One region of the Psychrobacter sp. DAB_AL62B genome, then DNA from elsewhere that is predicted to be linked to it. Evidence: predicted binding sites of a transcription regulator. Region 1 holds the regulator's gene; the other holds the start of a gene.
What was found. Region 1 encodes PhoB, which activates phosphate uptake and scavenging genes when phosphate is short. Its sites were predicted from a motif close to TGTCATNAANCTGTCATAA; they were not measured.

Region 1 (15,630 bases):
TTAGTTAAAACAACACAATAAGTTTAAGAGACGTCGATGCGACCAAATGAAGAAAACCAACCACCACGACCAGCACAACCAACATTGTTAAGCCGTATGCTAAAGGTGCTGATTAAGGCTGCTGTGCTATTAGCGCTGTTATTTGTATTCGATAAACTCGTACCAAGTATCAGCCAACAAACACAGTCATTTGTGCTGGCAAAATGGCAGCAGCTAAGTCTGTTACAACAAGAACCGCCGACCGAAAACAGCCTGCCCAGTCCGCTGCCAAAGCAGCATCTGACGGATACTTGGGGCGCTGCGCGTAGCCAAGGACGCTCCCATGAGGGGATTGATATTTTTGCAGATCGAGGTACGCCGATACAAGCAACGACACAAGGTATCGTCAGCAAGGTTGGAGACGATAGATTGGGTGGGCGTGTAGTGGTGGTCGTGGGACCCGGCGGTGCAGGACATTATTATGCGCATTTAGAAGACTATGCTGACATCTCTCCCAATGACTGGGTCAATGCAGGCGATATCATCGGTTATGTTGGTGATAGTGGCAACGCCAAAGGCACGCCGCCGCATGTGCATTATGGGATTTATATTAATGGCAGCGCGGTAAACCCTTACCCACTTTTACAAAAAAATTAGGCTATTTGAAAAATTTATCAATCAAAATTAGGTCGTGTTGATTTATCAGAACTGTGTCCTAAACAACGCAAAAATTAACGACCAATTAGGCATCTTTACTAGATTTGAAACGCACTATTTATACCTATCAAGAAGGCCGTTTTGTCGTCAACTTATCGATGCAGATCGCACATGAGCAGCTGGAAACACCATGCTAAAGGTTGAGCCTACCCCTTCTACTGACTCAATTTGCAAGTTGGCCTCATGCTGATATAAGACGTGTTTTACAATCGCTAGTCCCAGTCCCGTACCGCCTGTGGCACGGCTACGACCTTTATCGATACGATAAAAGCGCTCAGTCAAACGCGCGATGTGCTCAGGGGCAATACCAATCCCATTATCTTCGACGGCAAACCGGCAGCCTTCTGCTGTCTTGGTCCAGCTAATAGCTATATTGCCGCCCTTTGGGGTGTATTTAACGGCATTAATCACCAGATTGGATAACGCACTATTTAGGTACATCTCTGAGCCTTGTAGCCCGTCATAAGTATCTATCTGCAAGTGAATGGTATGGCCATATTCTTGATTATAGGCTTGCGCATCATCATAAACATGCGTAAGCAGCTTGGTCATATCGATATAATTGAGCTCGTGCGTCTCTTCGATTTCAATTCGAGATAACAACAATAAGTCATTCACCACTCTATTCATACGAGCCGTCTGCTGGCTCATCAACTCAAAACCACGTCGCCAATGCGCTGGCATATCTGGCTGATCTGAGAAATTCTCTAGATAACCCATCATCACGGTCAATGGTGTACGTAACTCGTGCGAGACATTCGCCACAAAGTCGCGGCGCATTTCTTCCAAGTTATGCAAGCGCGTCACATCATAAATAATCAGTAGCTTTTCGTCACCAAAAGGCGTGAGCTCACACTTTAAATAGCGATTAGGATCTCGCCACGACACCATATGCACACCATCATGAACGCCATCGCCATCATTAGGCGTCGTGGCCGCTTGATAATATTGACGAAACTCAGGCACCCTAATAAAATCAAAGATGTGCTTGCCCTTATCAGCTGCTTGCAATAACAATAAATCTTCTGCCGCCTGATTCCACCACTCTAGACCATCATCGTCATTGAGCAAAATTACTGCATCTCGTAATGCTAGTAGAGCGCTTCTAATTTTTTTCAGCTGATCGGTTGTATTGTGCTGGGAGATTGGCTCTAATTTGCCTTGTTGATTATTTTCGGTCGGCATTATCATTCTCATCAATTAGATTTACTACTATTAGCTGCATTAGGTCAGCTTCTATTGTTATTCCATTTTCTATTAGATGGCACTTTTATAGTGAATTAGATGGATTCAACCAGACTAGAAAATCGATAACCCGTACCGCGTACCGTTTGGATCAACGTATTACAATCATAAGGGTGTAGTAATTTTCGTAAACGCCGAATATGTACATCAATGGTTCTATCTTCAATATAAACATTGCCGCCCCATACTTGATCTAGCAACTGTGCTCGCGTATAAGCACGCTCTGGATGACTCATAAAAAATGCCAATAAGCGATATTCTGTCGGACCCATATCGATAATTTTATCATCAACCATGAAACGCTGGCTTTTGGGGTCTAGGCTTAGCTTTCCTATTTCGATAGGCTTATCGCTACTGAGCGCACTACTACGACGCAATACCGCTTTGATTCTTGAGATTAATTCACGGGTAGAAAAAGGCTTGGTCATATAGTCATCAGCGCCAGCATCAAGGCCATGAACCTTACTGTCTTCTTCACTTTTGGCAGTCAACATAATGACTGGTATCTCAGCGAGCAGCGCATCATTTTTAAGCATACGGCAAAAATCGATACCACTTTTATCTCCGGGCAGCATCCAATCCAATAAAATCAGCGCCGGTCTGTGATCCACCACTTGCTGATGCGCCTCTGAGACGTCAGCTGCCTGTAAACTCTCAAATCCAGCCATCTCTAGCGTCATGACGAGCATCTCACGAATCGCAGGTTCATCTTCAACAATCAAAATTTGCTCATTATACATACGGCATTCTCAGTGTTAGAGGACAAAATCTAGCCTATCAAAAGGCGATAAACGCACGCGCTAGCTTCTTCCTATTAAACGAATTAATTATGACAGCTTGATGACATTTACTTTTAAAATTTTAATATTTGGCATCAAGTCTAATCGCTCAACTTACTTCTAATAAAAAGTTTAGCGGTCCATCATTGACGCTCGTAACTTGCATATTAGCGCCAAACTGACCCGTTGCAATAGCGGGATACTGAGTCTTTGCATAAGTAACCAGTTGTGCAAATAATACCTGTGCCGCATCAGGTGCCATCGCGCCGCCAAAATCAGGGCGACGACCTTTATCCGTTTTTGCCATCAAGGTAAATTGTGATACCAATAATAACCCGCCAGCCACTTGTTGGACATTTTTATCCAGTTTACCGGTTTTAGCCGGATCGTCATCATTTTCAAAGATACGATAAGTGAGGATTTTATCGACTAAGCGCTGCGCACTTTGTAGATTATCATCGTGACCCAAACCAATATATGCCAATACCCCATGCTGAATAGAGCCAACGCAGCAGTCATCAACGCTGACGCTGGCATGATTTACCCGCTGGATAAGTGCTCTCATTACTTACTTCCTTTAACGATTATGGTCATACAGTCAGCTGCCGACCATGATAAAATGTATTTATTTATGAATGTTACTATCTATTAATATCACTATCTATAAGTGTCACTGTCTATTATTTTCTAGCACCATTTTTTATTTTAATAATTGCTTTTTTATTTTCATCACTACTTTTTTAATCACTACTTTGGTCATCTATTATGAATGTATTTACTACCTTACAACAGTTTGTACCCCAACAAAAAATCAGCAAAGTGGCTGGACGCTTAGCCGCCAGCCGCCATCCTTGGGTCAAACGCGCTTTCATTCGTAGCTTTGCCAAAGCTTATGATGTTAGCTTAGATGAATATGAGCGTCAAAGTTTAAACGCTTATGAGAGCTTTAATGATTTTTTTACCCGTGAGCTACAAGACGATGCGCGCGCTATCGATACTACCATCAATGGTATCGTCAGTCCTGCTGATGGGATGATATCTCAGCTTGGGCAAATCAATGACCATAAGCTTCTGCAAGCCAAAGGTCGCGACTATGATATCGGGCAGCTATTGGCTAACAGCGCCGACGGCGATTATTTTGCTGATGGTAGCTTTGCCACTGTCTACCTTGCCCCAAGTAATTATCACCGCGTCCATATGCCATTTGATGGTACCTTAACCACAACCCGTTATGTACCTGGCACTCTATTTTCAGTCAATAATACAACGGCAGCAAATGTACCTGATTTGTTTGCTCGCAACGAGCGCCTAGTCTGTCTGTTTGATACCGCCTATGGTAAAGCGGCTGTTATCATGGTCGGTGCGATGATTGTCGCTGGGATCGAAACGGTTGCGACGGGTAAAATTAGCCGCACCGATGACATTCAAGAAGCGGATCATGATATGAGCTTTAAGAAAGGCGATGAGCTTGGACGTTTTTATTTAGGCTCGACCGCGATTGTGGTACTGCCAAAAGCAGCAAACACTGATTGGCAAAATACTATGAAGCATGGCTCAACGGTACAAATGGGTCAGTTACTAGGTAGCGCTAAAATTTAGTCCCATTTATCTAAGTAACAAACGTTTTTAACGAGTAGCATTGATAAAAAAGCATAGTCAGTAATAACATTACTGACTATGCTTTTTTATTTGCCTTGTATAACAGAATCTCGATAAAAATAATCGCTTAACCCCTTCTCTACCTCCCTATCTATAAACGCCTTGTTTTGTAAGCCGCTATTCTTTTTTGCTAGTAAGGCTTTATGTCATCAAACTGTCATATTCATTTGGCACACTCTCCTTATTAACCGCAGAGCATCATTTCAGCAAACCCCAGAAAACCCCAGAAAACTATTGTCATTGTTATTTATAAATGCTTGATACTCAAAATTGATTAATTTTAGGAGAAATAATGCGTCATTCATTAATAGCTGTAGCAGTCGCTGGTGCTTTTACCTTAGCCGCCTGCAGTCAAACACCCGATAGCAATGAAAGCAATGAGCCTGCCACAGCAGCCCAAGCAACTACGGCCTCTAGCGGTGACTCTACAAGTAACGCTAGTGCTAGCTCAGCTGAAAATGTATCGATGAATATTACAGGGGCTGGTGCTTCTTTTCCGCAGCCTATCTATGCTAAGTGGTCAGATGCCTACAACAAAGCAACAGGTGGACAAGTTAACTATCAGTCAATCGGCTCATCCGGTGGTATCAAACAAATCGTTGCGAAAACGGTTGATTTTGGCGCATCTGATGCCCCTATGACGCCAGACGAGTTAAACGAAGCCGGTCTGATTCAATTCCCAACCGTTATCGGCGGTGTGGTTCCTATCGTTAATATTGATGGTATTAAGCCGGGTCAATTAAAGCTAAATGGTGAAATGTTAGCGGACATCTATCTTGGTAAAATCAGCAACTGGAACGACCCTGCAATTGCTGCCATAAACCCCGACTTAACCCTTCCTGACGCGGCTATTACCACGGTATTTCGCTCAGACGGTTCTGGTACGACCTTTAACTTCACTGACTATCTAGCAAAAGTGTCAAGCGCTTGGAATGACAGTGTTGGCGTCGATAAGACAGTGAAATGGCCAACGTCAGCAACTGGTGCGGGCGGTAAAGGTAACGAGGGCGTTTCAAGCTACGTGACGCGTATGAAAAACTCTATCGGTTATGTTGAATATGCTTACGCTAAGCAAAACGGCATGTCACATGTGGCCCTGAAAAACGCAGCTGGTAACTTTGTCCAGCCTTCTGCAAAAACCTTTGCTGCTGCTGGTGACATCGATTGGTCACAGCAAGAAGGTTTTTATAAAGTCATTACCAACTCCGAAACAGCTCAAGCATGGCCTATCGCCGCTGCCACTTTCATCTTAGTACATAAGCAGCCACAAGATGCCAAACAAGTCGCTGGTGTATTAGCATTCTTTGATTGGGCATACGCTCAAGGTGGCGATGATGCTCTCGCACTTGATTACGTTCCTTTTTCTGATACTGCCGTTGCTTTATTTAAAGCAAAATGGAATGAAGTCGTTGATAGCAACGGTCAGCCTGTCTATAAGCCTGCACAGTAACCTGTTTATTCTAGTGATTGCATAATCACTGTCGAGCCAACCTCTCAAACCACTATTCTCCGGTATGGGTTTGAGAGGTTTTATCACAGAAAATTTAAAGATTTTTTTAAGTTTGTTGTGATAAAACCTCATTGACTCTTTTACTATTTTGACTTGATTCTATTCAACGCTGAGACACTTATGAATGATTTAAGGTCCCAACTGGCAAAACAAAAACGCTACGATGCCGTTTTTGTGAATGCGACCAAAGCCTTTGCAATCTTGGTGCTGCTGTCGCTTGGTGGCATTCTCCTCTCATTAATTGTGGGTGCTTGGCCAAGTATCACTGAGTTTGGACTAGGGTTTTATACCAGCAATAACTGGGATACGGTGAACGATCAATACGGTGCACTCGCGCCCATTTATGGGACGGTTGTCACCTCGTTTATCGCGATCTGTATTGCCGTTCCAGTTAGCTTTGGGATTGCTATTTTCTTAACAGAATTATGCCCCAATTTTTTGAAAAAGCCTTTGGGTATTGCTATTGAACTGTTGGCGGGTATCCCTTCTATTATCTACGGTATGTGGGGATTGTTTGTGTTTGCGCCATTTTTTGGCGATCACATTCAGCCTTGGTTTATTGAAAATATTGGTCCCCTACCTATTATTGGCAAAGTATTTACGGGCGCGCCCATGGGGCTTGGTATGTTTACCGCTTCATTGATACTGGCGATTATGATTATTCCTTTTATTGCCGCCACCATGCGCGATGTTTTCTCTGTGGTACCTGATTTATTAAAGGAATCCGCTTACGGTATGGGCGCAACCACGTGGGAGGTGATGTTCAAAATCATCTTGCCTTATACCAAAGCGGGCGTGGTTGGTGGGGTGATTTTGGGGCTTGGTCGAGCGTTGGGTGAGACGATGGCAGTGACCTTTTTAATTGGTAATGCCTTTAACATCAGCCCAAGTCTATTCACTTCTGGCGTTACGATTACATCGGCATTGGCCAACGAATTCGCTGAAGCTTCAAGTGAGTTACATTTAGCGTCATTATTGCACTTAGGTTTAATTCTTTTTGTGATTACCTTTATCGTGCTGTCGATATCTAAGCTGATGCTCATGCGTATTGACCAAAAAGCTGGCAATTAATAATAGTGAGCTCCTAAATACCATGTAGCTGCTAGATAGCTTGTGATATTTAAAGCAGTTATCTGATTCAAAAAGGACAAAAGCCTGATGACTTTAGCAACAGTCGATACTCATACTGCCCAGATTAGCCAGCCTGCTTTAAGCTTTGAAGACCGCTATGACAAGCGCTTATATAACAAGCGCCGTTTTATCAATAGATTGGGGCTTGGTTTTGCTCTATCAGCGATCGTATTTGGTTTGTTTTGGCTGGTTTGGATTTTGATCACGCTGTTTGTTGAAGGCTTTCAAGGTTTAATAAAAATGCCTGTCTTTACAGCAGATACACCGCCACCTATGGGTGAGGGTGGTCTGCGTAATGCCATTATTGGTTCAGTGATGTTGGCTTTTTCAGGTTTAGCCATTGGCGCACCCATCGGCATGATGGCAGGCATATATTTGGCTGAATTTTCACATGGTAGTCTGTTAGGTAAAGTCACCCGATTTTTAAATGATATTTTACTGTCTGCTCCATCTATCGTTATTGGGCTGTTTGTTTATGCGTTGCTGGTCAAAGGTCAAAGCTTTTCAGGCTGGGCAGGTGCATTAGCATTAGCGCTGATTGTGATTCCCATTGTTGTACGTACGACGGAGAACATGCTAAATCTTGTGCCTAATACCCTGCGTGAAGCTGCCTATGCACTAGGCACACCGAAATGGAAGCTGGTCAGTACGGTCACGCTTAAAGCCGCCAAAGCAGGTTTGACCACAGGTGTGCTGTTAGCGTTTGCTCGTATTACGGGCGAGACCGCGCCATTACTATTTACTGCGTTAAATAACCAGTACTTTAGTACCGATATGAGCCAACCGATGGCAAACTTACCTAATACTATTTATCAGTTTGCCATGAGTCCTTATGACAACTGGCATGCGCTGGCTTGGGCGGCGGCACTACTAATTACTATGACAGTATTGCTATTGAATATTGCGGCGCGCTTTATAGGCGGTAAAGATCATACAAGATAACTTACTATCTGAAAACTTTGAAAACCATAGTGAGCAGTACGGCTGATAACCCACTCCTCCTTTAACGATATTTAAAAATAGCTGGATACGATTATGACTGATGTACTAGAAAGAAAAGCCGCTAAGCAGAAAACAGATAAAGGCAGTATCAAAGGTCGTTTACTAGGTCAGCCAACCTCTACTAATAGCCAGCACAAGCAGCCAGATAGCGCTCATCTGACCAAACAAACCATGGCAGATATGCCTGACAATATGCCGCCTGCTAAGATTGCCATTCGGGACTTGGATTTTTATTATGGTGATTTTAAAGCGTTAAAAAACATCAATATCGACATCCCAGAAAAAAATGTAACTGCGTTTATTGGACCATCAGGCTGCGGTAAATCAACACTGCTACGCACGCTTAACCGTATGTACGACTTGTATCCTAACATGCATGCCGAAGGTCAAATCATCTTGGATAACAAAAACATTTTGGCTAAAGACGTGGATGTCAATTTGCTGCGTGCGCGGGTGGGTATGGTATTTCAAAAGCCCACGCCGTTTCCCATGTCCATCTACGACAACGTGGCATTTGGCGTACGTCTATATGAGAAGCTGAGCAAAGTAGAAATGGATGAGCGTGTCGAGTGGGCACTAAAAAAAGCGGCGTTATGGCTCGAGGTCAAAGACAAACTTAAAGCCTCAGGATTGTCATTATCAGGTGGTCAACAACAACGACTTTGTATCGCCCGTGGGGTGGCAACGAAACCTGAAGTACTGTTATTAGATGAACCGACCTCAGCGCTTGATCCCATCTCCACTGGCGCTATTGAAGATTTGATTACGGATTTAAAAAACGACTATACGATTGCTATCGTAACGCACAATATGCAACAGGCTGCGCGCATTTCCGACTACACCGCTTATATGTATTTGGGTGACATGGTAGAGATGGGTGAGACAGATCAAATATTTACCAACCCAGCACAAAAAGCGACTGAAGATTATATTACCGGTCGTTATGGCTAAGTTGCTCTTTATTTAAAGAAGTTGTTTATAGCGGTTATTTATAGCAGTTATTTATAGCAATGATTTATAGTGGTCCTTCATAACCATCATCATTTTGGCAATATCTTTATGACCAATACCAATACGATTAAGACCGATTCGATTAAGGAGGTAACCATGCTGGTAACTGAAAAGCATTTATCAAAGAGTTTTGATAATGATTTAAATGAAGTTATTGAGTTGTTTATGCAAATGGGGCGCATGGCAGCAGAGCAAGTCATGGTTGCGACCCGTGCATTGATAGCAGCAGATGAGGCAACAGCGAAAAAAGTGATTACTGATGATGATCTAATCAATCAGTTAGAAATTAAAATCGATGAGCAAATTATTTTATTGGTTGCTAAGCGCCAGCCAGCAGCGAATGATTTGCGCTTAGTCATGGCCATTAGCAAAGGCATTGTTGACTTTGAGCGTGTGGGTGATGAAGCAGAAAAGATAGCGCGTATGGCATGCCAATTGATTGAAGATGGTGCTTCACCAAGAGGCTATTCAGAGGTTCAGCATTTATCCAATCAGGTGCGTTTAATGCTGCTTGATGCGCTTGATGCCTTCTTATGGATGAATCCTCAGCAGGCATTTTCGGTATTGCAAAGCGATGTGTCTGTTAATGAAGAGTATCAGTCTGCCACTCGCTCCTTGATGACCTATATTATGGAAGACAGTCGTCATGTGTCTAAAGTAATTAATATACTATGGGTATTGCGCGCACTCGAGCGTGTGGGCGACCATGCTCGAAATATTGCTGAGCTGGTCATTTTTTGTACCAGCGGCAAAGACGTGCGGCATACGGATTTTTTACGGGTAGAAGAAATTGTACAACAAACCACCAATGCTGGCATGAATACTAACAAATAGTCTCTCTAACCTTGTTTTAAAATTAATAACGAAAATGTTTATTAATAGGATAGGCAAACAAAATATTCTCTTCTTGCGTACCGCGTCCGATATTATGAATAATCAGCGGTGTGCCATCAGCCGCTGTTTTGTCTGATACGATACCTGTATGCGGTAAATTGCCGTTCGGTAGTCGCCATGTCACCACATCTCCTGCCTGAAAGCTGGATTTGTCAGTGATTGATAACGTCTGTCCGTGACGCGCAAAAAACACTTCAAGATTGGGTACACGGCGATGGTCGATATTTTTATCGGTTGATTTAAGTCCCCAAGTTTTTGGATAGCTTGACCAGTTGGATTTCATATCATAGTTGAGCAATTGCTGTAGATCTATATTTTGCAAGCGATACGCGCGTACGATAACATCGGTACAGACGCCGGTATTTATCGGTACATCACCGCGTGGAAAATCCAGCTTACGATAAGTAGGATCATAGCTGGTGGTAATGCCGATTTGTTTTTTGGCATCGTGTGCCAATTTACTGCCATCGCTGATAGGGGCAATAGCTTGAGCCATTTGCGCCAATCCTAGCAGGCTGATAAAGGCTAGCGATTTAGCGAAGGTTTTATAAGTATCAGATACTCTCATGTGTCGATCTCTTTGTTATTAATTTAACTATAAATGCTCTAGCACTTGAAAATCTAGCATTTGAAAATCATGACGGGCTGTAAAACACTTAAACGATCAAATCATCTCTTATCCATTTAAGCATCAATCAACCAGCCCTGCGCCGTCGCAAATTCAATCTGTCGTACCTGCCAATCATAAATACTCGGAAAGCTGTCTTTAATAAAGGCATGCGCCCCGCTCACTTGCGAGCGCGTAACGTTAGAATCAGTCCACGTTTTGCCATTCGTATTTAGATTGAGTAAAAACGGCAATAAGCGATCAACTACTTTCAGCAACTGAGTTTCTTTGCTGCTGCCAGTTTCCTGCTCTTCCCAAATCTCATTTAAACCTTTAATACCATTACCGCGCTCAGCTTGTAAGCGCGCAATGCCTGCACGCTCTTCAACGTGCGCATCACTGCGTGTATCAGCATATAAAAAAGTATCGCCTGCATCGATTTCACCCAAATCGTGTACCAGTGCCAGCTTTAGCAATTTCTCATGATTAACATCCAACTCGAACAACTCAGCGATTGACCAACATGCCATCGCTAAATGCCATGAGTGCTCAGCGGAGTTTTCCAAACGAGTCGTACCTGTCACGTAACTGCGCCTGTTAACTCGTTTAAGGGCATCTAACTCTAGTAAAAAATGAGTGACATTATCTATATCAATGTTTGAGGCAAGCGTTGGGTTGGTTAATAAGATGGAATTGGTTGATGACATAAATTTTCTCTTAACTTTTCTACGAATGTATAGCGCTTTATCTTATCTTTAAGCACCAGCGGTTATTATACATTTTATGAGTGTTATAAAAGAGGATGCTAGCCTGTAATTAACTGGCGTTACTATAAAAAGAAAATAGCGCTTATTTTAGTAAGCGCTATCTGTTCTAAATCGAGCAAAAAACAACTATTTAATCAAGTTGCTAATGGTTTTGAACGCAGGGTCTTTACTACTTCGGCATAGCTCAAACAGAATAGTTTCAACCGTGGTAATGACACCACCGGCACGGCGAATACGGCGAATGGCTTGCTTTTTATCATACGGAAAACGCGAACCAACCGCATCACCAATAATGACCGGCTGCATACCATTATCTAGCAAATCAAGCGCGGTTTGTAAGACACAAACATGAGTTTCAACGCCGAACAGTAAAACAATACTGCGATTTTGCTGAGCAAGGTGATTCCATGAATCGTCATTGTCGCAGGCGCTAAAAGTAACTTTTTCAAAGCCTTTGGCATTATCGCCTTCTAACAACTCACGAATTTCGGGCAAGGTTTCGCCTAAGCCCTTTTTATACTGCTCGTTGAGCATAATTGGAATATCAAGCGCTTGCAAACCTTTGATCAAAGTCGTTATTTTTTTGATAATATTTTCATGGTCATAGATATGCGGGGTCAGACGTTCTTGGACGTCAATTATCATTGCTTGGGTATTTTCACGGTCAATACGGTAGGTACGATCAGTAATCATGGTGGACATAGTACACTCCTTGTACGGCTGACTTTATTGTTAAAGGCTATGTTAGTTTTATCATTGATATTATCATTATTAGCCTTACACTCATTTAGTCATAGTTTGCTGAGTGCGTCAATGGAGATAGTCTCTAATAATGATTAATAACAATTCATCACGCTTGATTTATACTGCTTAGCATAGGTTTTTGATTATGAGTAGCCAATAACTATATATTATGGCGTCTAGCATTCCTTAATAAAGGCTGTTTTTGAGTCATTACCATGACCAAACCAAGAACAATACCAAAACATAAGGTTAAAAGATAATACACCATATAACTGAGCGTGTTTATGAAAGCAAAAAACATACTGTTTAAAGTAATAATCAGTATGACAGCCACGGTAGCACCATATAGCTCTCTATGCTTTTTGTTAAAAATCTTATAAGTAATCAGTATTATCGCTATACCAAACAAGCCAAATATAGCGCTCCAAGCACCTACCATGTCCATATCATAATAGAGAACACCTAAAATATTGGAAAAGATTCCACATATAAAAAAGGCAATCATAAAACGTACAGGACCTAATACTTTTTCCAAAATATAGCCAGCAGCAAAAAGCATCCCTAGACTCATTACCAAATGCATAATCCCTGCATGTACAAAAAGCGATGTCACTACCCGCCAATATTTACCAGCTTGCAGCGCGTCTGTGCTCAATCCGCCTACCTTATCTACCTGCCTAGACAAGGGATCAATGATATCCATACCCATGAATACGGTCAGGATAAATGCGCCTATACAAGTCAGCATTAACACTAACGTTGCAGGTTGTTTTTTATTACTTCTAAACAAAGCTACTAGACTTTTTGACACATCCTTCACTGGATCTCGTTTTTTTACATGCTTTTGTTTTTGTATGTGTTTTCGCGTGCCTTTCTTTTCTTGATTATCAATATCTGCTGCCAGAATGAGTAGTAAGCACACTCCCATACCAATAACAAATGAGCCAAACCCCCAGACGAAATCTCGCTCTAAACTGTCAACAAACAATCCTGATTCAGGTACCAATATCAAGGGTGTTAAATTAGACTGCTTATCAACTGTCGAAATCGTATGTAAGTAGCCACTTCTCTGATTTGACGATTTAAGTTTCTTAAAGTAGCTGATAGTAGAGAGGTCTTTGGCTTGATATTTGTGGCGAGAGTCATTAATAAATGCTGAGTATTGACGGTCTTTAATACTTTGGTCTTCACGATTATCGTAGCTTGTATGGTAACTAGAACCTAGCCAAATATTATCAGCGGCCCCAAATGGCGTCGCAATGTAATAATAAACATGCAATGTCGAGTCAAAATACCGTCCACTGACTACTTGTGTCTCTATATAAGAAACCTGCTCTGATTTTAGTGGTTTAAAATTATCCACCTTGAAATACTTTTGTTTTGGATAGTTACGAACATCATTCAGGTTGTTTACTTCAATAACCTCGTACGCAGCTTTAGACAAATAGTTTTGGCTGAGAACAAGCGGTATCACTAATGCTAAAACCATCGTTATAAAAAAGTAGCCTGAACTACTACGCTGAACCCACTTTAAAGTCAGAAGCTCGTACCTCGGCCATATCCAAATACTAACGACTAAAATAGATAAAAGAAAAGGAATACCAAAATCCCAGTAGCTTTCTTTTAAAGGTAGAACGTCTAGATAAACATCCAGTAACCAGCGTAAAGCACCAAAAATTAGAATGCTGAGGATACTTAAGCCCAAATAAGGAAAAAATACCTGCTTTAGTTTTATTTTAGTCGACCCTTTAGTACGTTGGGGTTTCTTCTCCTTACGCTTGGTAATTTTACGCCTATCCTGTTTACCTACTCTATTTCTGCTTCTATTTTTATTCTTATATCTATACTGGCTTCTTTTATTGTTATCTCGCATTTACCTTCACCATTCATTTATAGCAAACCACGCCCCAACTTTGATGACTTTCTTCCTTAATCGATAAAACCTGATTGGATTCAGCATATTTACTCGTATTACTTTATTGCAAACACAAAAAAGCGCCTCTAACATTAAGTTAGAGGCGCTCATTTTACAAGATATCAAAGCATATTAATCAACAAATATCAGCTTAACTGAAATTTACACACGTTCAATAATAGTCGCAATACCTTGACCAAGACCGATACACATCGTCGCTAGACCAATTTCAGTATCTGATTGCTCCATGGCGTTTAGCAAGGTCACTGTGATACGCGCACCAGAACACCCTAGTGGATGACCTAATGCAATCGCGCCACCGTTGATGTTGACGATGTCTTGCTTATCCGTCAAGTTCAAGGCTTTTAGCACTGATAAGCCTTGTGCTGCAAACGCTTCGTTTAGCTCAATGGTTTGCATATCATCGATGCTCATGCCAGCACGCTTAAGCGCTTTTTGAGTAGCTGGAACAGGACCGTAACCCATGATAGCGGCATCACATCCAGCAATTGCCATACTACGAATACGAGCACGAGGCTTTAGACCTAGTTCTTTGGCTTTTTGCGCGCTCATGATTAGCATCGCTGATGCGCCATCAGATAATGCAGATGAGGTAGCAGCCGTTACCGTACCGCCTACTGGATCAAAGGCTGGGCGTAACTTTTGCATTTGCTCCATCGTTGCATCCGGACGAATTACTTCATCGACAGTACATAGTTGCAAGCGACCCGCTTCGTCATGACCTTCGATACCGATAATTTCATTATCAAAACGACCCTCTACCGTCGCAGCCCATGCACGGCGATGCGATTCAAGACCAAAAGCATCTTGCTCTTCACGGGTGATGTTATTCATACGACCTAGCATTTCAGCGGTCAAGCCCATCATGTTTGACGCTTTAGCATAATGCTTTGACGCTTCAGGGTTCAGATCAACGCCATGCATCATGCCGACGTGACCCATATGCTCAACACCACCGATGATGAATACATCACCTTGGCCAGTCATAATTTGCGCAGCAGCAGTATGTAGCGCCTGCATAGAAGAACCACATAGACGGTTAACGGTTTGACCGCCAGCTGTCTTAGGGATATCAGCAAGTAGACCAATGTTACGACCGATGTTTAAACCTTGCTCTAGCGTTTGGTTAACACAGCCCCAGATGATGTCTTCTACATCACGTGGGTCAAAGTCATTACGCTCAACCAATGCACGGACCAATTCAGCAGACATGCTATCAGCGCGGACATGACGGAACATACCGTTTTTGGTTTTACCCATCGCTGAGCGTACGCCATCTACGATGACCACGTCTTTTGGACTTAAAATTGTCATACTATCTTCCTTTTCAATTTTTATTGTCAGTGGCAGTACTGCCATGCTCGCCTATCTAATTTAGAAGGTTACTGATAATAAATAAATTACCAGTAATCTTATCGAGCACGTGTACTGCACTTCATCCTAGTAATGACTGCCTATTACGCGGTGGCGTAAAAGGTCTCGCCTGCTGCTGCCATATCGCGAATCTTCTGCGGGGCTTCATAAGCTTTGCCAAGGTGCGCGTATTTTTCACACAGTGCCAAGTAGTTATCTAGACCCATTTGGTCGATATAACGGCAAGGGCCACCGCGGAATGGTGGGAAACCAACACCCATAATCATCGCCATATC
Region 2 (15,630 bases), on a different contig from region 1:
TAGTAGCCAGCGTTGATGAAAGCCGTGAAGCGATTAGTCGCATTCGAAAATTACTTGGTGCGTAAGTTCTAACTTTAAAAAATGAAGTTATTTAAGCGGTAAACATTAAAATAATCGCTAATAGTTTATCTAATCTTAAAAAGCTACTATAATCTCAAAAAGCCGTCAATAACCACAATATTTTTATGGTTATTGACGGCTTTCTCCTAAACAATGTTATAGTAAAAATATATCGCCACTATTCTTTATACTAACTTATCATTCGTAATATACCTTTCACTGAACGTGCCATCAAGGATGATGCCATGCCCCATCTTGATTTTACCCAGCCGCCATTTGATGTGTTAAGCGCTGGTGAACGCCAAAGTATTAAAAAAAATACCCAAGTTCGTTATCTTGCCAAAGACGAAGTCTTGCCGGCAGACGATTTGCAGTACTTTTATGTGGTACTCAAAGGACAGATCGAGCAACTGCTTAATGGTGATTTTTTTGCCGCTTATTTAGGCAGCAATCATACCGATCATCTCAATAGCAATGATTGGTTTGATAGTCGTCGCCTGCCAGAATCGCTCATAGAAGAGAGTCTACAAAAAGGTAGTATTCAGCAAGGCAGCAGTTCAGCGATAACCCCCTATCAATTTCGTGCGACTGAAGACACTCTGTTGCTGCAAATTAATGGATCGACCATTGATAAAATCAGTGCGCAAAACCATCTGGTACGCCAATTGTTATCAGAAAATTTACCAGAACGATTGAAGGCTTTGCAGCAGCGACGTAGCGGGCAGAATCTAGATACTGAGAGTTATAACGACCAACAAGAAGTGCAGCAAATCATGCTGCAACCGGTAATCGATGTCGCTTTATTGCCGGTACATATTGTTGATGCAGATAACAGCATATTTCAAGCGGCACGCATCATGACTGAGGCTGGACTTAAGCATGTTCTGGTACGACCATCAGGGCATTTAGAAGATAAAAATAGCTCTGATCGTACGCTGGGAATTCTAACCGATACCGATATCTGCCGCGCCGTTAGCGACCAGCAAAATCCTGCTACCACCCTTTGTCAACGTTATGCGAGTTTCAACCTGCGCACCATCGATTTCGATGATGAGATTGGCGATGCGCTATTGACCATGACTCGCTACCGTATTCATAGGCTGCCGGTGATTGACGCCAATGGCCAAGTCGTAGGCGTACTCGGACAAAGCGATATGCTCGCTCATATTGGTCATCATTCACAGCTGATCAGTATTCAGATTGAACAGGCAACAGATTTACCCAGCTTAGATACGGCTGTCGAGCTCATCGGGCGCTATATTCGTGCACAGCATCAAAACGGTATAAAAATGGGTAATATTAGCCGTATGGTACAGACGCTCAATGCGCAGGTTTTTACCAAGCTTTGGCAACTTATCGTCCCTGATGAAGTGATGGCTAATACCTGCGTTATCGTCATGGGCTCAGAAGGTCGCGGTGAGCAAATCATGCGTACGGATCAAGATAATGCTCTCATCATTCGTGACGGCTTTACTCATCCTGAGTTGGCACAGTTTGCCGATACCTTTAACCAGCAGTTAGCAAACCTTGGTTATCCGTTGTGTAATGGCAATATTATGATGACCAACCCAATCTGGCGTCAGCCGCTAAAGCAGTTTGAAGCCCAGATTAGTTTATGGTTTAGAAACACCGATCCGAAGCACAGTATTTATTTATCGGCTATATTTGATGGTGAATACGTCTGCGGCGATGAGTCACTACTCACTCATGTCCGTCAACACTTAAAAATAGCCCATCGTCAGTCAGATGCGATGTTTGTGCGTCAGTTCGCCCGTGCAGCGCTGCAATTTGGCGATGTCAGTCAGTGGTGGCAAAAGTTTGTGCCGCTACTGGGCGGTAAATCTAGCTCTTATGATATTGACCTTAAAAAAGCCGGTATTTTTCCACTGGTGCATGGTATTCGTACCTTAGCATTAGAAAATGATATTTTTGACGCCCCTAGTAGCAAAGGGCGCCTTAAAGCGTTGGTACAAGCTCGAGCCTTAAATCAAGAACGAGCGGATACCTTGCTTGAGGCGTTAGAGTTCTTTATGGCGCAGCGTTTATCGGTCGCGCTGTCGACAGATGATAAACATGCTCATGAAGTTGACCCAACAACATTAACCGCACTTGAGCGTGATTTATTAAAAGAGTGTTTGGCGGTGGTCAAAAGTTTTAAAGGTCAATTGAGTCGCCATTATCAGCTTGAATTTGGTTAGGGCAGATTGGCTAGCGTTGGAGATAAAATGATATGAGTTGGCTAAAACAGTTATCGTCTTCTTGGCAAAAAAATCAGCTACAGCGCCCTGAGCTGGCATCGATGTTTACTAAACCTATGGCTGGACAATGGGTAGCGATTGACTGTGAGATGACCGGACTCAATCCAAAAAAACATCACCTATTGTCTGTTGCAGCCATTCATATCAATGGTGATACGATCGACACCGGTAATGGTCTACATTTGGTTTGCAAGCCACCTGTAATGCCTGATCGCGATACCATTATTATTCATGGTTTGCGCACCGCTGATGTTGAGCATGGAATGAGCTACGATGAAATGCTAGCGTTACTGCTACCTTTTATTGATAATCGACCTATAGTAGGGTTTTGCCCGCAGATAGATACGGGGTTTTTAAATCCTTTGGTAAAACACTATATGGGTACTCATTTGCCAAATGAAGTGATTGATGTCCGTCAGCTATATAGTCGACGTATGGTTGGTAGTACCCAAAGCATCCCCGGTCAGTCGCAGCATTTGACCAATATCTTAGCGCACTACGATATTCCTGAGCTTGGCACTCATGATGCTTATAATGATGCCATCATGACAGCGATGGCGTTTATGCATGTGCGCTAACTTTGACTATTTTGATAAAATAGTACGATAAAATCATGCTTTCAACCATACCCTACATCTACGAATCTGCATCTACGCGAAAATAGCAACTCATGTTACCATAGGTTGTTTTTGCCACCTGATGATAGACTGCTCATGCTTCCCACATTTAAACTTATTAAACACCCTACAAGCCACGCCAAACTGACAGTTAATAGTCAATATTTAAAACGATCAAATCAAATTACCAAACGCTTATCAATGCTCGTTTTATTTGCCACTCCTATTGTAGCGCCAATACACGTGCAAGCCGCATTACCAGAAGCAATCGAGACGGCGCTAGCGCGAGCTGATTTGACCGCAGCGGATATCAGTATCGTTATCACACCAGTGGGAGATAAAAACGCCAGTCGATTACCCTCTCCTATTAAAGTCATTGATAGCGGTAATATTGATAGCAAAAATATTAACACCACCAAAATCAATAGTAACTCAAAGCCCGCAAGCACGAATAATGCAAATACTGACTCTAACAGTATTAATAAACAAGCGACGCAAAATAATAATGGTAATAGACCAGTCGCAAGCCATCAAAGCGCCTTGGTGACCATCGAGAAGCGAACGATTACACAATACGAAAAACAACTAAATGCTTATACCGATGATCCTTATACCTATCAAAGTTTAGAGAGCAGCCCATCACTATTGCCAGATGGAGCATCAACGCCTGCTAACCATAGCAATAGAAACGATAATAGAAATGAAAGCAACAGCGACAGCGACAGCGACAGCGACAGTAGTAATAAAAATAAGCAGGTTATAACCAACACTTCAATAAAAATCTCGTTTTCACCGTTACTCAATCATCAGCCCGATATCGCGCGTACACCCGCCAGCACAATGAAACTCGTCCCTAGCTTTATTGCGTTAGATACCTTGGGCGCTGACTTTGTCTGGCATACACGTGTCTATCACACAGGCATCATTATCGGTGACCAGCTATATGGCGACTTGATTATTCAAGGTAGCGGCGACCCAAAAATGACTCATGAGCGTTTGCAACAATTGCTCTATAAAGTACAAACGTCAGGTATTCGCCATATTAACGGCGATATTATCATTGATAGCACCATTTTTAAAAATGTCAGTAAAGACCCTGCTGCCTTTGATAATGCACCTCTGCGCCCTTATAATGCCAGCCCTGATGGTTTTTTGGTAAACTTTAGTAGTATAGGTATCCAAAGCTATCCGCTAAATAACAGCCAAGCACAGCTGACCTATACGCCGCAATTAGCAAACTATCAATTGCCCAATATGATAAATATACGCGCAGCTGCCTGTGGTCAAGCCCGCTATAGTCTCGCACCGCAGTGGCAACCGACACAGCTGACGCTAAATGCCAGTTTACCGGACAGCTGTGGCGAACATGCCTTTTATGTCGCTTACCCTGATGCCAAAGATTTTGCAGCGCGCGTCATCGCAGCCAAATGGCAAGCGCTAGGTAATACGCTAAGTGGAAAAGTCATCAGCCAAGAAACCCCTTATGATGTGAATAAAAAGCCTAAATCACTGCGCGGTCTGGCAGCTATAGCTATGTCACCGTTGCCAATTGTCAGCTACCCATCGTTAAACTTGACGCAGCAAATTTATGATATCAATCACTTCTCTAATAATGTGATGACTGAACAAGTGGCGCTATCTATAGCGGCTTATAATAAATCTAGTAATAATGAAACAATTAATGAGACCAGTAATAATCAGCAAACCAGTTTATACCAGTTTGGTAAGCCTACTACTACGAGCTATCCTGCTGCCTTGCAGACCATAAACCAATGGTGGCAAACCCATCTGACCACACCGCCGCCACATCTAACCAATGGTTCAGGACTCTGCCGCGACTGCACGATCAGCGCCGCTAATTTAAGCGAGCTATTGACCTACGCTTACAGCCATCCAAACTTTGATGCCTACGTCAGCTCATTAGGTATCGCTGGGGTCAGCGGTACTATTACCGCTCATAGCGAACGCTTACCTGATTCACAAGCCATTGGTCGATCTTGGATAAAAACGGGTACCTTGAATAATGTCACTTCGATGGCAGGCTATGTCAAAGGGCTGTCCGGACAAGATTATGTGGTGGTTGGACTGATCAATAGCGAACAGGCGCTAAATGCTTATACCGCAAGACCGGTTTTAGATGCGATGCTTGATTGGACGGCGCAGCATTGATCGTTTTTTATTATAGTCAATATACTTTATAAGCAAGACAATGCTGCTGGGATAAATCTTTTGCAGCTTTTATCGCGCTTTTATCAAAACGACGCTCTCCCCTTTATAAGGTCATCTTATGTCACGCAAATCGCCGCTACTTAGTAAGTCCACTACTCAATCAGGACGTCATGGATTGCCGCCAAGCGCAAAACTTACTCAACCTAAACTGACACCCTATGTTGGATTCTTTGCCGTTGGTTATATTCTTGCCAGTGCGCTATTTATGATTATTCAAACCAAGTTTCCCCTAAACGCGCAAATGGTAACCGTACTATCTATCATTATGGGCGCTTATATTGCGGTGCAGAAATTTATCAAGCATCAACAGCGCGCACTGGATAGCAGTGAAATCAATCACTTAATGTTCGGTGGGGTAGCTGTGGTTTGGCTGCTCACTGTCGTTTATTTCTTAGGTATCTGGTTCTTTTTATTTGATGCAGTGAGCCGTGAGGTGCTACTCGATATGAGCATGCAACAGCCGCTACCGCTGCTTTCTGCATTAATCATGATATTGGTACTTAGTTTAGTGAGCGCACGCATCAGTATTTGGGCCCTCAATCGTCTACTCGATCCTAATCGCAAAGCCAGTTAAGTGTTTATTGCTATTAAATGATGATTGAACGCTTTAACGTCATCGACAAGCGACTACAAAGTTTCTGCCCTATTCATACGTAAATTCCGTTACGCTGTCTTTAGGACGATTAACTTTAATTAGTAGGAGCTAAGACCATGGACACACTTTTTTTTGACAATATCGATAAGCTTGGACGTATTGTTCTGACTACGGTCATGGTTTATATTTTGATTGTGGTCGCCACCAAAATCTCCGGCAAACGCTCTACCTCACAGCTCAATAATTTTGATTGGATTGTCACCGTGATGATTGGCTCATTGAGCGCCAGCACTATTTTGCTCAAAGACATCCCTTTTATCGAAGGTATGTCTTCTATTGTAGTGCTATATTTATTACAATTTTTGGTTACCAAATACGCTTCTATTTCACCGCAATTTAGCAGTTTTATTTTATCTGAGCCGCGCATTGTTTTTTATCAAGGGCAGTTTTTGCCCGATGCGATGCGTGCCGAGCGTCTGACTCGACAAGAGATTGAATGTGCCATGCGTTCTGAAGGTATTCACCGTTTCGATGATGTCGAGGCCGTTGTTTTTGAATCGGACGCCAAACTCACCATCATTCCAAAACCTACTTTGTCTGATAATAGCGATAATCCTCAGTGGGAAGATGGCGCGGTATCAGAGACAATTGCGCCACTTATGTAATGTCGCTACTAAAAAGCGTTACTAATAAAAAACTTGAGCAATAAAAAACCTTAAATATACCAATAAATGTGCAAAAATTAAAAAGGATAGCCAATATATATTAGCTATCCTTTTACTTTTGACACTTTTTCCTAAATGCTTTTTCTGTCGTTATTCTTGCTTCAATAGGTTTTTTTTAAGTAAAAACAACCAGAGCTGCTATCAATAAATGATAGGATTAACGGCAAATTTACTTAATACGCTGCCACGTTTGCGAGCGACCAAAGACTGGTGAACCGACATAGCCTCGTAATTTCATGCTTTGACCATTATCACTCAATGTAAGCTTTCCAGAATAGGTTTTTCCTGACTCAGGATCGACCAGTTTGCCATTACTCCATTGATTATTACCATCAGCTTTTAAGCCTGACAATATTTGTAATCCTTCAATAGGCTTGTTCTTTAGGCTACCGGGACACTTAGTGCAAACGGCGTCAGCATTTTGTTTATTGAGGACTTTGATAATTTTTCCTGACACTTTACCACTGTTTTCAGTGAGCTGAATAACGGCCTTTTTTTCACCGGTTTTATCGTCGATAGTTTGCCACTGTGTGCCATTTAAAGAAGCAGCAAAAACAGAGGTAGATAGCAGTGCACCGGCACTCAGGGTAAGTAAACTTGATATAGTACGATTCATGAACGACTCCTTTCGCTTAAAAAATGTTTCAAGCTAGCTTTTGGTTTATTATAAAGACATCATACTGTTGTTCCTTATCTCCTTAAGAAATACCTCACTTTCTTGAACTCTTTTTAAGCAAGTAATCTTTAAGAGAACAACTTTTAGAAAGGCAATTTTTAATAAAATAGAAATTAAAGAACAACTGTTTGTCGAATGCTAGTAAAGCACAAAATCTGGCTTTGTAAAAGGTTTGTTTGTTACATTACCTTAAGCGCAGAGTTTTTTTGTTACAATTAATCATCTATTGAAATGGTACGCACTATGAAAGTAAGAATATTGACCGTTGGTAATAAAATGCCAAAATGGGTACAAACTGGTTTTGATGAATACTACAAACGTATCCAGCCGATGCTCAGTACAGAAATTGTTGAAATTGCTGCGGCAAAACGCGCTAAAAACCCTTCGGATGCCAATTTAGCTCAATACCGTGAGCAAGAAGGTCTGGCAATATTAGCCGCTCATGCTGCTGGAGGACGTGAGCAATTATGGGTATTGGATGTGAAAGGTAAAATGCTTTCCACCGAAGATTTGGCAGATAAACTGGCTGATGGCATGCAGCAAGGTGATGATATTGCCTTGGTCATCGGTGGTGCCGACGGTGTATCACCAGAGGTATTAGCAAAAGCAGATGTGAAATGGTCATTATCAGCGCTTACGCTACCGCATCCACTAGTACGGGTTGTGCTCATGGAGCAGCTATATCGAGCGATGAGTATCAATCATAATCATCCTTATCACCGTGGTAATTAGAACCAATTACCTGATATAAAACCATCATTATTAATCACAATGATCAATAGATTGAAAACTGGGCGCGTGCCCTAATAAATGCAACATGAGATATCCTAAACCTGCAACACCTAATGCCCAAAGTGCCAATCAGCAACGCGATGACAGTCGTGACGATTTGTCTACGCCACTAATATCGACGCCAATCACAGCGGCGGCGGCTTGGCCAGATGCGCCGACTATATCGAGTGCAGCGAAACGACCGAAACTACCTGCGCTATTTATCTCGCATGGTGCTCCGACGCTGGCTATCGAGCAATCAGCCACGACAAGCGCGCTGGCACGTATAGGACAAAACCTACCTAAGCCCCGCGCTATCGTCATTATGTCTGCGCATTGGCAATCGGCCAAACTTGAAATCAGTAGTAATCCGCAGCCAAAGACTTGGCATGACTTTTCAGGCTTTACCCCTGAGCTGTATGAGCTTCAATATCCTGCTGCTGGTCATCCAGCGCTTGCCGAGACGCTGGCGCAGCAACTGAGCGCGCGCGGTATTGTTTGTCGGGTTAATCCCTTGCGTGTCAGCGACCATGGCGTATGGGCGCCACTTTTACACCTGTATCCGCAGGCCGATATTCCTATCGTACAAATATCCTTGCCACACTATTATGACAGTATCGCCTGCTATCAATTGGGCGCACAACTGGCACAGCTGCGCCATGAGCAAATCCTGATTATTGGCTCAGGGAATATTACGCATAATTTGCAAACACTACGCTGGCAAGCAGATAGTATCGACCAAACGGCAAAAGACTTTAAAGTCTGGTTACTACAACAACTAAAAACAGACATTCCTAGCGCTCTGGACTGGCAGCAATACCCTGACTACAAGGATATACATCCAAGCGATGAGCATCTACTGCCACTATTTTTTGCTTTAGGTGCTGGTCAGCGCGTCTCTGTCGTCCACCAAAGTATGGCGCACCATAGTTTAGGCATGGATATCTATCGCTTTGATTAAAACAATTGAATCAAAGCAAAAGCAATAGATATAAAGCGTCAGACAGATATAGACAGGCATATAAAACTACATCTCAAAAGCAAGTTTGGTAAATAAACCGGCGCGCTCCATCTCTCCAGCGACACTCAATAACGTCGTTTCATCATTCATGCGCCCAATCAGCTGCATACCAATCGGTAGGCCTTTTTTGCTCATTCCGACGGGCAATGACATAGCCGGTAGTCCAGTAATATTACCTAATAAAGTAAAGCCCATTTTTCCTAGTACTGGCGAGCTTAACTTTTCAATCATTCCCGAGCTAAAGGCATATTTACCCATATCAATGCCTTTGTTTAGCAAACCAGCGCTACGCATAAGCATCTCATCCATCCGACTTGGTGGTAGTACGCCATGTTTCACTGCCGGTGTCGGGACGGTTGGGCACAAAATCATATCGTAGGTCTCTAATAACAGACCGGTTTGATATTGGCTATCATGCCAGCCATGCTTAGCGTGAGCCAAATCAACGGCAGATAATGAACGTCCAAGCATCGCCATATTATACGTTTGCGGCTCAAGATTTTGTATGTGCTGTGCACCATGGCAACGCTCGATATTATCGATGGTAAAAGCAGTATGCGCGCAGACTACCACTAAAAAATCATGCCAAAACTGTTCAATATTAATATTAGGTTCAGCAGGCACCACACGATGCCCCATGGCTTCCAGTTGTTTAGCCGTCTGCTCTAATACGGCAAGTACTTCTTTATCAACCACAGTGTTAGCGACCAACGGCTGTTGATGCAAGGCGATGGTTAATTGCCTTGGCGCGCGCATTGCGGCCTCTAGAAAGGTGCTATCTGGTGGCGCAATAATATAAGGCGCACCGATCTCTGCACCGCTAGTAGCGTCAAGCATGGCGGCACTATCGCGCACGCTACGCGTAATCACATGATCTGCCACTGCCCCTTCCCAGCCTTCGCCAAATAAGGGACCCATTGGGTTGCGACCACGACTGGGTTTAAGTCCAAAGGTACCACACCACGCCGCAGGAAAACGAATAGAGCCACCACCATCACCAGCGCCTGCCATCGGTACGATACCGCTTGCCACTGCCGCCGCACTACCACCCGATGAACCACCAGAGCTATAACCTTTCTTAAAAGGGTTGTGCGTCACGCCATGCGCTTTTGGTTCAGTAGTGATAATCAAGCCAAATTCTGGGGTATTGGTTTTACCAAAAGTGTTCACACCCGTGGCTTTCATACGCTTGACGATTTCGTTATCGCTTTTTGATATGATATTGACACTACGGCTGCCCATGGTGAGAGGTTCATCGGCGAAGCTAAAAGATAAGTCTTTTAATAAATAAGGGACGCCGTTAAATACACCGGCTGGCAGTCCTGCCTGCGCTGCATCATAAGCACGCTCGTCAAAACGATGAATAATAGCGTTTAATTTGGGATCGAGCTGGTTGGCTTGATCGACCGCCGCATCAAGCAACTCTTTAGCGCTGACTTCCCCTGCATTGACTAAGGCTGCTAGCGCTAACGCATCGTATTGGGTGTATTCTTTAAACATAACTGACCTTCCTTGGAGAGTGATTGAATTAAGGTTTATTTTTTAAATCTTATGCTTATCTGTCTCATAATCAATCACCAGTTTAGTATAAAAAATCATTGCTTATAATGGATAAACAAACTGATTGGTCATTTGAAAGTCCAACTCTTATTGATTAGTGGATGTAATCGTAAATGACTACATATATTCCAATAATAAAAAAGCGAGCTACTTTACTTAGTAACTCGCTTTTTTATCATTGAATTAAGCTTTATATTTTTACATTAGTAGCTCACGTTTACCACTTTTACCCATTGAGCTGACCAGTCCAGCATCCTCCATTGAATCTACAATTCGTGCGGCACGGTTGTAACCAATGCTGAATTTACGCTGGATACTAGAAGCAGAAACTTTACGTGTCTCCATAATAAAACCAACGGCTTCATTATAAAGATCATCGTCTTCACCAGAGGCGCTGGCACTACTGCCGCCACCGGGACTAGACAACTCAAAATTGCCAGCCATATTATCAATATAATCAGGTGCACCGCGCTCACGCCATGCATCACAGACACTATTGACCTCTTCATCGCTGACATAGGCACCATGGACACGATCCGGTTCAATCTGTCCGGGCCCTAAGAACAACATATCACCATTACCAAGCATATCTTCTGCGCCACCACTATCCAAAATAGTGCGCGAATCCACTTTTGAGTTCACGCGTAGCGCCGCTCGTACTGGAATATTGGCTTTAATCAAACCGGTAATCACATCAACCGATGGACGCTGAGTCGCAAGGATTAAGTGAATCCCTGCTGCCCGCGACTTTTGCGCCAAGCGTGTAATTAATTCTTCCGCCTGCTTACCAACCTGCATAATCATATCAGCAAACTCATCGGCAACGATCACAATCATCGGTAATGTTTTAAGCTTAGGTGCTTGACTAATACTCACGCTGTCATTGGGTCGCCATAATGGGTCAAGCATGGGATTACCTGATTTTTCAGCAGCGATAACTTTTTTGTTAAACTCATTCAGCTTACGGACTTTTAATAAACTCATCAGCTGATAACGGCGTTCCATTTCTGCGACGCACCATGACAAAGCGCTGGCAGCTTCGGTCATATCGGTAACGACTGGCGTCAGCAAATGCGGAATATCATTATAGTTGGCAAGCTCAAGTTGCTTAGGATCGATAAGAATCATCCGCAGCTCATTCGGCGTATATTTAAGCAGCATCGATAGTAACATGGCGTTGACCAAGACTGATTTACCAGAGCCTGTCGTACCAGCAACCAACATATGGGGCGCTCGTGCAAGATCAGTAATAATAGCTTTACCGCCAATATCTTTACCCATCGCCATACTAATTTGTGCTTTAGGATCTTTAAATTTTTCGGTATCTAATAGCTCAATCAAGCGCACCATTTCGCGCTGTTTATTGGGCACTTCAATGCCAATATAGGGTTTACCGGGAATCACTTCGACGACACGTAAGGATGCCATTGATAATGAACGCGCCAAATCGCGTGAAATTCCCGTGACCTTGCTGGCTTTTATCCCAGGAGCTAGGTCTACTTCAAAGCGTGTCACCACTGGGCCTGGAATCGCATTGACGACGTTTGCTTTTACATTAAACTCTTGTAACTTAATCTCCAAAAGCTCTGATAATTGTTCAAGCTCAGCAAGCGTATAGCTTGGCTGACGATTGGGATCTGGCTTATCTAAAATAGACATCTCTGGAATCGGTGACAGACTGCTACGATAAGCAGCCGTTTGCATCGATCGTGATTTTTGGCTGAACGCAATATCATCACTAATATGCGGCATAACGGGCGCATTACTATCTTCAACGCTATCGTCTTCCGGCATCATATCGGTAATATGATTGCTGCTATCGCCTTCTGGCACCGCAAAGCTTACCGTTGGCTCCGTAGCTGTTGTCAGCTGATTATCTGGCTTGATATTGAGCTTGATATCTGGCATTGAAGCGCTAGTTTCTACCGTAGGAGGTAACTTAGGGTTAGCAGGCGGGGTATTGGTTGGCTTCATATCAGTGGTTTCGAAAGCTGGCGCAATCACATTTACCACTTTTGACGCACTGGCCATGCCAGCTATAGAAGAAGAGTCCAAGTCATTTGAGAACTCAGGTTTTTCAACAGACCATTCATTAGAAAAGTCATCAGTAGGTTTATTAACTGAGTCATTCACTAAATTATCAGATACCTCTACAGTAGGCGCAAATACCGTCTCTAATATTGGCGCTTCTTCCTCTTTACCTAGTTCGGTAGCTGAAGGCACTGCTGCATGTTCTGCTAACCATGCATCCACTAAGGTGTCGACAGTGGGCGCTGTAGCAGCTGCATCAGAAATATTATTATCCGTATGATGTTCGGCATTTAATAATGGATTGACTTGTGATTCGTTAGGCAACTGAACACTCTCTTGATTGGTATCAAAAGCAGGTTGAGTAGACGATATATTTGTCGTTGAAGGTTCTTTGTTATCCGCTTCTGTATTAGAAGTATCTATATCTGAGCTGGTAAAAAAGTCAGCGGCAGACTCGTCTGAACGTGGCGCGTTTATCGTAGCAGAATCATAAGGTATCGTATCCTGCCCCATATTCATCTCATTCGCCAACAAATCATCAACCGTATTGGCATCGTTCCATGCAAAACTCGGTTCAACTTTTCTTACCGGTGTTATTGGAGCATTTGCAACAGGCGTCGATGCTTGATTGATATTAGAGATGGTGGCATTACTAGGCATGGTGGCAGCCGTTTGTAATTGCTCATCCCGTCTTGCACTATCACTTGCTGCTTGTGCCGCTGCTATCATAGAGGCTTTTACGCCAGCACCCAGTCCTGAAGTCGATAAAAAATCTGTCAAAACGTTACTGAAACGACCACTTCTACTTCCATTTTCCCTATTACCAGCGTGGTCAGCCGCTTGTAACTCAAGCGGTAATTGCTCATATTCTTGCTGGTTTTTTTCAGCCATCACAGTGTCATTAACATCCTGTTGGACAGCATCGGCTTCTTGTGATGTTTGACTATGATCAAACTCACTATCTTGGTTTCTGATACCAGAGCCAAGCCACGACCATGACTTGATTTTTTCATACATCGTCAGCCAATGGATATTAAAAGCAAACGTGGCCGTAATAATGACGAACACTGTCAAAAACGTCACACTCCCCCACTGCGATAACAGCTGAGCCAGCCGCGCTTGTAATTCAAGACCGATAATACCGCCAGCAACACCCTTGAGACCTGACGTCATGGGATCCGCTACCTGCTGCACCAAGGCAATCACTTGCGCAAATAAAGCGCTGGCACTTAATATTAAAAACACATAGGCAACCAAGCGTAGTAGCCAAAATGTTGGTTTGTTATCCCACCAAATCAGGATAGATTCATAAACCAAAAACGCCAACAACCACCACGCGCCAAAACCAAAAAAGCTGTAGAGCAAATCTGATAGCCAAGCACCCGTCTCGCCGCCCATATTATTAATCGCAGTCATATCACTACTGATGTGCGACCAGCTAGGATCATTACCCGTATAAGTCATTAAAATGACAAACAAGTAAACCGCTAGTATTGACCCAAGTAGGGTAAATATGCCCTTTTTTAAATAATCAATAAGTGGTGCTGATATCACGTAAGATCTGCCTTGTTGTTAATACTAAGTGGTCGCCAACTCATGATTAAGCTTAATCATGCTGACATAAATTCCTGATAAAGACTGCTACGATAGGTTACTACTGATGCGGCGTAATGATACGAAAACGGTATCTAAAATATTACCGTAAAATATTAAACGCGTTACTGTTTTTATTTTGTGCTCAGCATACAACTTCTTATAATAACAAATACATAGCTGCCGTGGCGACCGTCTTATAAATAAAGAGCATAAGAAAATCAATCTGGCATTAATTTAGTTAAAAATGCGGCTATTAAGAAAGACTGACTTTATTTTTGCAGTAAAACATAGTCAGAATACTTTAACAACGCTGCAGTACTGCTGGTATAAATTTTTTGTAGCCTCTGTCTGCGTAGGCACAGCAAGCAAGAAAAATTCATACTAGCAGTACGTGATATATCAATATTACTTTCCCATGACTATATTTGAATATAAACTCACTTTTTCCACTAAAATTTCAAGCGTCAGATGCTTTAGTTCTAATGATACCCATATTTGTTTTAGCAAACTTGCACTTTTTGCTCTTAGCCCTTATGTTATTATCACATAGCAACGATAAAAACCAGATACGTCGTCATTTTTACGCTTATCTTTTATAATACTTATAATATCTACTTATTATTTTAACGTTGAACCTTTTCACTTTTATTGCTCTAGCAAGGAAATCTTATGGCAACTGATAATACTGCTCCACGCCACGAAAAATTGATTATTTTAGGTTCAGGTCCTGCCGGCTATTCGGCAGCGGTCTATGCGGCGCGCGCCAATTTAAAGCCTGTTATGGTTACGGGCATGGAAGTGGGCGGACAGCTCACGACCACCACCGAAGTCGATAACTGGCCGGGTGATGCACATGATTTAACGGGTCCTGCGCTCATGGATCGTATGAAAGCCCATGCCGAACGCTTTGGTACTGAACTGGTTTATGACCATATTAATGAAGTTAATTTAAATGTACGCCCTTTTGAGCTGACTGGTAATAATGGCAACTACACTTGTGATGCATTAATTATTTCAACAGGCGCATCAGCACAGTATTTAGGTCTAGAGTCAGAAACTAAATTCCGTGGTCTTGGCGTTTCCGCTTGTGCAACTTGTGATGGCTTCTTTTATAAAGACCAAAAAGTGGCGGTTATCGGTGGTGGTAACACGGCTGTTGAAGAAGCGCTGTATTTATCAAATATCGCAGCTGAAGTCACTCTAGTACATCGCCGTGATAGCTTGCGCTCTGAGAAAATCCTTCAAGACAAACTGTTTGAAAAAGCTAAAAACGGCAATATCAAAATCGAGTGGAACCACAGCGTAAAAGAAGTGGTTGGTGATGACATGGGCGTTAATGGCGTTGTCATCGAATCTATGATCGATGGCAGCACTAAGCAACTGGATGTGTTCGGTATGTTTGTCGCTATTGGTCATAAGCCCAATACTGACTTATTTAAAGGTCAGTTAGAGATGAAAGATGGCTACCTTATTGTCAATAGTGGACTTAAT

Region 2: a site for PhoB is predicted at 14,149-14,167, ahead of EPB74_RS10420 (DNA translocase FtsK). Genes of this name have one in related genera too.

The regions. Positions count from the first base shown of each region.
Region 1 is NZ_SAXC01000010.1:35,392-51,021, forward strand. It holds gene EPB74_RS11530 (M23 family metallopeptidase) at 37-636, shown strand; gene phoR (phosphate regulon sensor histidine kinase PhoR) at 784-1,881, opposite strand; gene phoB (phosphate regulon transcriptional regulator PhoB) at 1,977-2,681, opposite strand; gene dtd (D-aminoacyl-tRNA deacylase) at 2,830-3,285, opposite strand; gene asd (archaetidylserine decarboxylase) at 3,486-4,319, shown strand; gene pstS (phosphate ABC transporter substrate-binding protein PstS) at 4,672-5,829, shown strand; gene pstC (phosphate ABC transporter permease subunit PstC) at 6,010-6,960, shown strand; gene pstA (phosphate ABC transporter permease PstA) at 7,048-7,962, shown strand; gene pstB (phosphate ABC transporter ATP-binding protein PstB) at 8,194-8,973, shown strand; gene phoU (phosphate signaling complex protein PhoU) at 9,130-9,867, shown strand; gene EPB74_RS11580 (DUF1287 domain-containing protein) at 9,890-10,495, opposite strand; gene EPB74_RS11585 (HD domain-containing protein) at 10,612-11,241, opposite strand; gene EPB74_RS11590 (isochorismatase family protein) at 11,428-12,003, opposite strand; gene EPB74_RS11595 (rhomboid family intramembrane serine protease) at 12,206-13,918, opposite strand; gene fadA (acetyl-CoA C-acyltransferase FadA) at 14,123-15,295, opposite strand; gene fadB (fatty acid oxidation complex subunit alpha FadB) at 15,439-15,630, opposite strand, start outside.
Region 2 is NZ_SAXC01000007.1:144,075-159,704, forward strand. It holds gene dapC (succinyldiaminopimelate transaminase) at 1-65, shown strand, start outside; gene EPB74_RS10375 (DUF294 nucleotidyltransferase-like domain-containing protein) at 306-2,258, shown strand; gene EPB74_RS10380 (3'-5' exonuclease) at 2,291-2,896, shown strand; gene dacB (D-alanyl-D-alanine carboxypeptidase/D-alanyl-D-alanine endopeptidase) at 3,137-5,104, shown strand; gene EPB74_RS10390 (ABZJ_00895 family protein) at 5,223-5,738, shown strand; gene EPB74_RS10395 (DUF421 domain-containing protein) at 5,876-6,424, shown strand; gene EPB74_RS10400 (DUF2147 domain-containing protein) at 6,654-7,100, opposite strand; gene rlmH (23S rRNA (pseudouridine(1915)-N(3))-methyltransferase RlmH) at 7,404-7,892, shown strand; gene EPB74_RS10410 (DODA-type extradiol aromatic ring-opening family dioxygenase) at 7,978-8,892, shown strand; gene EPB74_RS10415 (amidase) at 8,959-10,452, opposite strand; gene EPB74_RS10420 (DNA translocase FtsK) at 10,711-14,097, opposite strand; gene trxB (thioredoxin-disulfide reductase) at 14,809-15,630, shown strand, end outside.